DNA from 2 places in the Allobosea sp. BE125 genome. Region 1 is predicted to be linked to the other one. Evidence: predicted binding sites of a transcription regulator. Region 1 holds the regulator's gene; the other holds the start of a gene.
The links. Region 1 encodes HrcA, which represses chaperone genes, less so after heat shock. Its sites were predicted from a motif close to GTTAGCACTCNCNNNNNGNGAGTGCTAAC; they were not measured.
Positions count from the first base shown of each region.

Region 2: the regulator HrcA is predicted to act here: its motif matches at 1,719-1,747, upstream of groES (co-chaperone GroES).

Region 1 is NZ_JAVDTY010000016.1:35,945-39,324, reverse strand. It holds gene J2Y55_RS27385 (GNAT family N-acetyltransferase) at 1-157, shown strand, start outside; gene J2Y55_RS27380 (DUF3297 family protein) at 163-414, opposite strand; gene J2Y55_RS27375 (ankyrin repeat domain-containing protein) at 510-1,118, opposite strand; gene hrcA (heat-inducible transcriptional repressor HrcA) at 1,163-2,248, opposite strand; gene rph (ribonuclease PH) at 2,435-3,151, shown strand; gene J2Y55_RS27360 (non-canonical purine NTP pyrophosphatase) at 3,369-3,380, shown strand, end outside.
Region 2 is NZ_JAVDTY010000004.1:338,210-341,589, forward strand. It holds gene groL (chaperonin GroEL) at 1-1,316, opposite strand, end outside; gene groES (co-chaperone GroES) at 1,364-1,651, opposite strand; gene J2Y55_RS12340 (MarR family winged helix-turn-helix transcriptional regulator) at 1,870-2,325, shown strand; gene J2Y55_RS12345 (PaaI family thioesterase) at 2,392-2,868, shown strand; gene J2Y55_RS12350 (response regulator) at 3,022-3,378, shown strand.

The DNA of each region.
Region 1 (3,380 bases):
ACGCACGCTTCTGGTGCTCGACACCGACGAGGCCGGCGCTGCCCGGCGGCTCTATGGCCGCCTCGGCTGGACCGAACTCGGCACGATTCCCCGCTTCGCCCTGATGCCGGACGGCCGCGATTGCGGCTCGACCTTCTTCTACAAGACGATCGGCTGAGCTTCTCAGGCCTCGGGCGCGGCCTGGCGGAAATAGGGCTCGACCTCGCCCTTGAGCTTCACCGTCATCGGATTGCCGAAGCGGTCCTTGGCGTTGCCGGCGGTGAGGCGCACCCAGCCCTCGCTGACGCAATACTCCTCGACATTGGTCTTATCGACGCCCTTGAAGCGCACGCCGATATCGCGGGCGAGCAGCTCCTCATTGTAATGCGGGCTGTTGGGGTTCGAGGAGAGACGGTCGGGGAGCGTGTCGGTCATCTGATAAAGCCTTGACGTGCAGATTTCGGGCGGCAGGAAGGCCGCGTTGGCGGCAGAGGTAGCGCGAACCGGCGACGATGCCAAATCGAGCGGGTTCAGCCGCCGCCGGCCTGCTCGATAAGCGCCGCCACGGCGCGCTGGCCCCTCTGGCGGGCATGGGCGAGCGGCGACACGCCATCCTTGTCGGCGAGGCTGGGATTGGCGCCGGCATCGAGCACGAGCTTTGCCACCTGCTGATGGCGCGGGCCGCCATCACCGAGGATCACGATTTCCAGCAGGCAGGTCCAGCCGAGATCATTGACGTGATCGAGGTCGATGCCGCTGGTCAGCAGCAGCTTCACGGCCTCGACATGAGCGCGCTCGCAGGCTGGAATCAAGGCGTTGCCGCCATAGCGGTTGCGGATGGTCAGGTCGGGCTTGCGCAGCAGCATCACTGCTATGATCTCGGCACGCCCCAACGCTCCGGCCAGGAGCCAGGGCGTGTCGCGATTTGCGGCCGGCGTATTCGGGCTCGCACCGGCATCAAGCAGGGCCTTGGCGGTCGCGACATGGTTTCCGGCGACGGCCAGCAGAAGGGCGGAACGGCCCTGCGAATCCTGTGCGTCGAGCGGAGCCCCGTCCGCGACGAGCCTGGCCACCTCGTCGGCGCGTCCTGCGGCTGCGGCATCGATCAATGCAGGCCCTGCAGCGGCAGCGCTCGTCATCAGCATCAAACCCAAAAGCGCTGCACGCAGGCAGCCGGCACGCATCACCGCCCGCCGTCGAGCAGCCGCCCGACCACCTTGGCGGTGTAGTCGACCATCGGCACGATGCGGGCGTAGTTCAGCCTTGTCGGGCCGATGATGCCGACGACGCCGACGATGCGCTGCTCAGCGTCGCGGAAGGGCGCGGCCACCATCGAAGAGCCCGACATCGAGAACAACTTGTTCTCGGAGCCGATGAAGATGCGCACGCCGTCGCCGGCCTCGGCCCGGGAGAGCAGATCGATGACATCGGTCTGCGTCTCGAGATCGCCGAAGAGCAGGCGGATGCGCTCGAGATCCTCCTGCGCCTTCAGATCCTCCAGCAGATTGGCCTGGCCGCGCACGATCAGATGGCGGTCGGTCGAGGGGCCCGACGAGGTCGCGATCCCGCTCTCGACGAGCTTGGCGGTCAGCGCATCGAGCTCGCCTTCCATCTCTGCGCGGTGCTCGGCGATCTCGCGGCGCAGATCGCCCAGCGTCTTGCCCATGATGCGGGCGTTGAGGAAATTCGCGGCCTCCGTCAGCGCCGAGGCCGGCAGGCCGGGCGGCAAGGCGAGCAGCCGATTCTCGACCGTGCCGTCATCGGCCACCAGCACGACGAGCGCACGAGCAGGATCGAGCCGGACGAATTCGATATGCTTGAGGCGGGCATTGGCCTTGGTGGTGACGACGACGCCGGCACCGCGCGAGAGGCCCGAGAGCAGGGCCGAGGCCTCTGTCAGCGTCGCATCCAGCGTACGGTTCGTGGCGGCGGCCCTCATCTGCGCCTCGATGCGGGTGCGCTCGTCGGAGGTGAGATTGCCGACCTCCATCATCGCATCGACGAAGAAGCGCAGGCCTCGTTCCGTCGGCAGGCGCCCCGCGGAGGTGTGCGGCGCGTAGATCAACCCGGCCAGTTCGAGATCGGTCATGACGTTACGCACGGTCGCGGGCGAAAGCGTCATCGGCAGCAGGCGGGCGATGTTGCGCGAGCCGACCGGCTCCCCGGTGGTGAGGTAGCCGTCGATGATCTGGCGGAAAATCTCGCGCGAGCGCTGATCGGTCTCGATCAGGCCGCCGGGGGATTCAGGGCGCGGCGTATGGGACGTCATGGAGGCAGCATACCTCTTTTTTGCTCAAGACGAGATTTCTCGATGAGACGCGCAGGATCAAGAGCACGCAGCGGGGGCAATGACGGAGCGGACAGCCCTACAAGTCCAAGGCGCAAGCGCTCTTGCCTTGCCGCCCCCGGCTCAACCGCTTACAAGCCGCCAACTTCGAACAATCAGGATGCTCCCATGCGACCCTCCAAACGCGCGGCCGACGAAATGCGCAAGGTCACGCTCGAACGCGGCGTGGTGCGCTATGCCGAGGGCTCCTGCATGGTCACCTTCGGCGAGACGCGGGTGCTCTGCGCCGCGACGGTGGAAGAAAAGGGTCCGCCCTGGCTGCGCGGCACCGGCAAGGGCTGGGTCACAGCCGAATATGCGATGCTGCCGCGCGCGACGCATGAGCGCAATCGCCGTGAGGTCACCTCCGGCAAGCCCTCCGGCCGCACACAGGAAATCCAGCGGCTGGTTGGGCGCTCACTTCGCGCCGTGGTCGACCTGACCGCGATCGGCGAGCGCCAGATCGTGGTCGATTGCGACGTGCTCCAGGCCGATGGCGGCACCCGCACGGCCTCGATCACCGGGGCGTGGGTCGCGCTGCATGACGCGCTGAAATGGATGGAAGGGCGCGGGATGCTGAAGGGCTCCAACCCGCTCAAGGACCATGTCGCGGCGATCTCCTGCGGCATCGTCGCCGGCAATCCGGTGCTCGATCTCGACTATATCGAGGATTCCGGCGCGCAGACCGACGCGAACTTCGTCATCACCGGCGGCGGTGGCCTTGTCGAAGTGCAGGGAACGGCCGAAGGCGCGCCCTTCTCGGAGGAGGAACTCCTGGCCCTGCTCAAGCTCGCCAAGGGCGGCGTGAGCAAGCTCGTGGCGTTGCAGAAGGCGGCGGTGGCTTAAGGGCAGGAGGCGACGATGGATTGGCTGACGACGCTTTCAGGAGTTGTGGTCGGCCTTGTCATCGTCGGAGCTGTCATTGTTCTGGCCTTTCGAGCTGAGATCAAACCACGCCGAAAGCCGTCCCGATTGGCTGCCCCATCCGGCACTACAGACCACGCCGCGAGTGTCGGAACACCACCGGACAGCGGCAGTCCCTAGAGATGAAGAGGCAAAGACCGTGACCAGCCAC
Region 2 (3,380 bases), on a different contig from region 1:
CCGGTCTTCTGGTCGTCATTGGCGGTCTTGATCGCCTTGACGGTCGAGAGGGCGCGCAGGAGGGCGACGCCGCCGCCCGGCAGGATGCCTTCTTCGACCGCAGCGCGGGTCGCGTTCAGGGCATCGTCGACGCGGTCCTTCTTCTCCTTGACTTCGACTTCGGTCGCGCCGCCGACGCGGATCACCGCGACGCCGCCAGCGAGCTTGGCCAGACGCTCCTGGAGCTTCTCACGGTCGTAGTCCGAGGTGGTCTCCTCGATCTGCGCCTTGATCTGCGCGACGCGGCCCTCGATGTCCTTCTTCTTGCCGGCGCCGTCGATGATCGTGGTGTTCTCCTTCTCGATGCGCACCTTCTTGGCGCGTCCGAGCATGGCGAGCGTCACGGTCTCGAGCTTGATGCCGAGGTCTTCCGAGATCATCTGACCGGCGGTCAGGATCGAGAGATCCTCAAGCATCGCCTTGCGGCGATCGCCGAAGCCCGGAGCCTTGACGGCCGCGACCTTCAGGCCGCCACGGAGCTTGTTGACGACGAGCGTGGCCAGAGCCTCGCCCTCGACGTCCTCGGCGATGATCAGCAGCGGCTTGCCGGTCTGAACTACGGCCTCGAGGATCGGCAGCATCGCCTGGAGCGAAGACAGCTTCTTCTCGAAGATGAGGATGTAGGGATCCTCGAGCTCAGCGACCATCTTCTCGGCATTGGTGATGAAGTAGGGTGAGAGATAGCCACGGTCGAACTGCATGCCCTCGACGACGTCGAGCTCGGTCTCGGCGGTCTTGGCTTCCTCGACGGTGATGACACCCTCGTTGCCGACCTTCTGCATGGCGGTCGCGATCATCTTGCCGACCGACTCGTCGCCGTTCGCCGAGATGGTGCCGACCTGCGCGACTTCCGCGTTGGACGTGACCTTCTTGGAGTTCTTCTTGAGGTCGGCGACGATGGCTTCGACAGCCAGATCGATGCCGCGCTTCAGATCCATCGGGTTCATGCCGGCGGCAACCGACTTCAGGCCTTCGCGCATGATGGCGGCGGCCAGAACGGTGGCGGTCGTGGTGCCGTCGCCGGCGGCGTCGTTCTGCTTCGAGGCCACTTCGCGCACCATCTGGGCGCCCATGTTCTCGAACTTGTCGGCGAGCTCGATCTCCTTGGCGACGGTGACGCCGTCCTTGGTGATGCGCGGGGCGCCGAACGACTTGTCGATCACGACGTTACGGCCCTTGGGACCGAGCGTGACCTTGACGGCGTTGTTGAGGATTTCGACGCCGCGCAGCATGCGGTCACGTGCGTCGGTGGAGAACTTGACGTCTTTGGCAGCCATAAGAGCTACTCCTTACATGAAAACGGGGATGGGCGGTCGCTTGGCGTTCAGCCGATGACGCCCATGACGTCGGATTCCTTCATGATCAGGAGATCCTGGCCATCGATCTTGACCTCGGTGCCCGACCACTTGCCGAACAGGACGCGATCGCCCTTCTTGACGTCCAGCGGGGTCAGCTTGCCGGCTTCGTCGCGGCCACCGGGGCCGACGGCGATGACTTCGCCCTCTTGGGGCTTTTCCTTGGCGGTATCGGGGATGATGATGCCACCCTTGGTCTTCTCTTCGCCATCAAGGCGACGGACCACAACGCGGTCATGCAGCGGACGGAACTTCATGGTTCTGTCTTCCTCTTGGATCTAATTTCGATGCGGGCGTCATCTAGAGAACCCGCGATGGGCACCTGTTAGCAGTCTCGGGTATCGAGTGCTAACCGATGGCGCGGAGATAGGCGCGTCCCCCCGGAGAGTCAAGAAATCATCCAGCCATAAAGTGAATGCGGGCGTGACGCCGGGGGCTTGCTGCCAAAGCTGGTTGAACACGCTAGCATGGCGAAATGACGACAAATGCGCCCGATCCCCGGCTCGACGATATCGCCCGCTCCTGCGTGGCGCTGCATGTGCGCATGACGGCGCGGGCCGTGACGCGCGCCTATGACGAGGCGATGCGCCCGAGCGGGTTGAAGATCACGCAGTTCGTGTTGCTCTCCGCGCTCAGCACCGGCGCCTGGCGCTCCGTCACCGAATTGGCCGAGCGCTTCGCCCTGGAGCGCACCTCGCTGACCCGCAATCTGCAATTGCTGGCAGCCGAGGCGCTGATCGTTCCCGTCGCGTGCAAGGGCCGCGCCTCGGTCTATGCCGTCACCGAAAAGGGCAGGGCGGCGATCGAGGCCGCCATCCCTTATTGGCGAGCGGCGCAGGAGCGGATCGAGGGTGGGCTCGGCAAGGAGCGCTGGAGCGAAACCCGCGAGGGGTTGAAGGCGCTGCGCCGCGTGGCGCGCCTGGCGGACTGAGGCGAGGCTTGACCGGCAGTCCTCAAGCCACTTAACGTGTATCTACACAATAAGTGAGGGGCGGCGATGGCGCGCAAGTTCGGAGTGGTGACGCGGGACGTGCTGCTCGCCGAGGACGGGCTCGGTTTCCTGCGCGGCATAATCGAGGGCCGCCATCCCGGCCCGCCCATCGCGGAGGCGATGGATCTCGATCTCGTCGAGGTCGAGGAGGGCCGCGTTGTCTTCGTCGGCAAGCCCTCAGTGCGCTTCTTCAATCCGCTCGGCACGATCCATGGCGGCTGGACGGCGACGATCCTCGATTCCGCCATGGCCTGTGCCGCGCACAGCACGCTGAAGCTGGGCGAGGGCTACACGACGCTGGAGATGAAGCTCAACTATGTCCGCCCGGTCATGCCCGAGACCGGCACGCTGCGCTGCGAGGGCAAGCTGATCCATCGCGGCGGCACGGTCGCGACGACCGAGGGCCGCCTTGTCGACGAGCGCGGCAAGCTGCTCGCGCATGGCACCGAGACCTGCCTGATCTTTCCGGCGAAAACGCTCTAGCTAGGTCACCTTGGCTGCCTCATCGGGGCCTGGCCGGAAAGGGCGTGCCTTTTGCGTTGAAGCGGCGGCTTGAGCATCGGCGATCAGTTTCATTGCGAACCGACGCAACCATACGGCTGCAGGGCAGTTGGGAGGAGGCAACCTGGAGCTGCCATGTCCACCCCCGTCGTCCTTGTCGTCGAAGACGACACCTTGATCCGCATGGATGCTGTCGCGATGATCGAGGACGCGGGCTACGAGGTCATCGAGGCGATTGGCGCCGATGAGGCCGTCATCCTATTGGAAACCCGCTCGGACATCCGGGTTGTCTTTACCGATATCGAGATGCCCGGATCCATGGACGGCCTGAAGCTGGTCCACGCAATTCGGCAACGCTGGCCACCTATCGTCCTGATCGTCGCATCAGGACGCTCGCGGCCTGCGCCTACCGATATGCCTCAAGATACCGTGTTTCTGCAAAAGCCCTATCGGGCGGCGCAGATTTTGGAGGTCCTGGCGGGCATCAAGTAGAA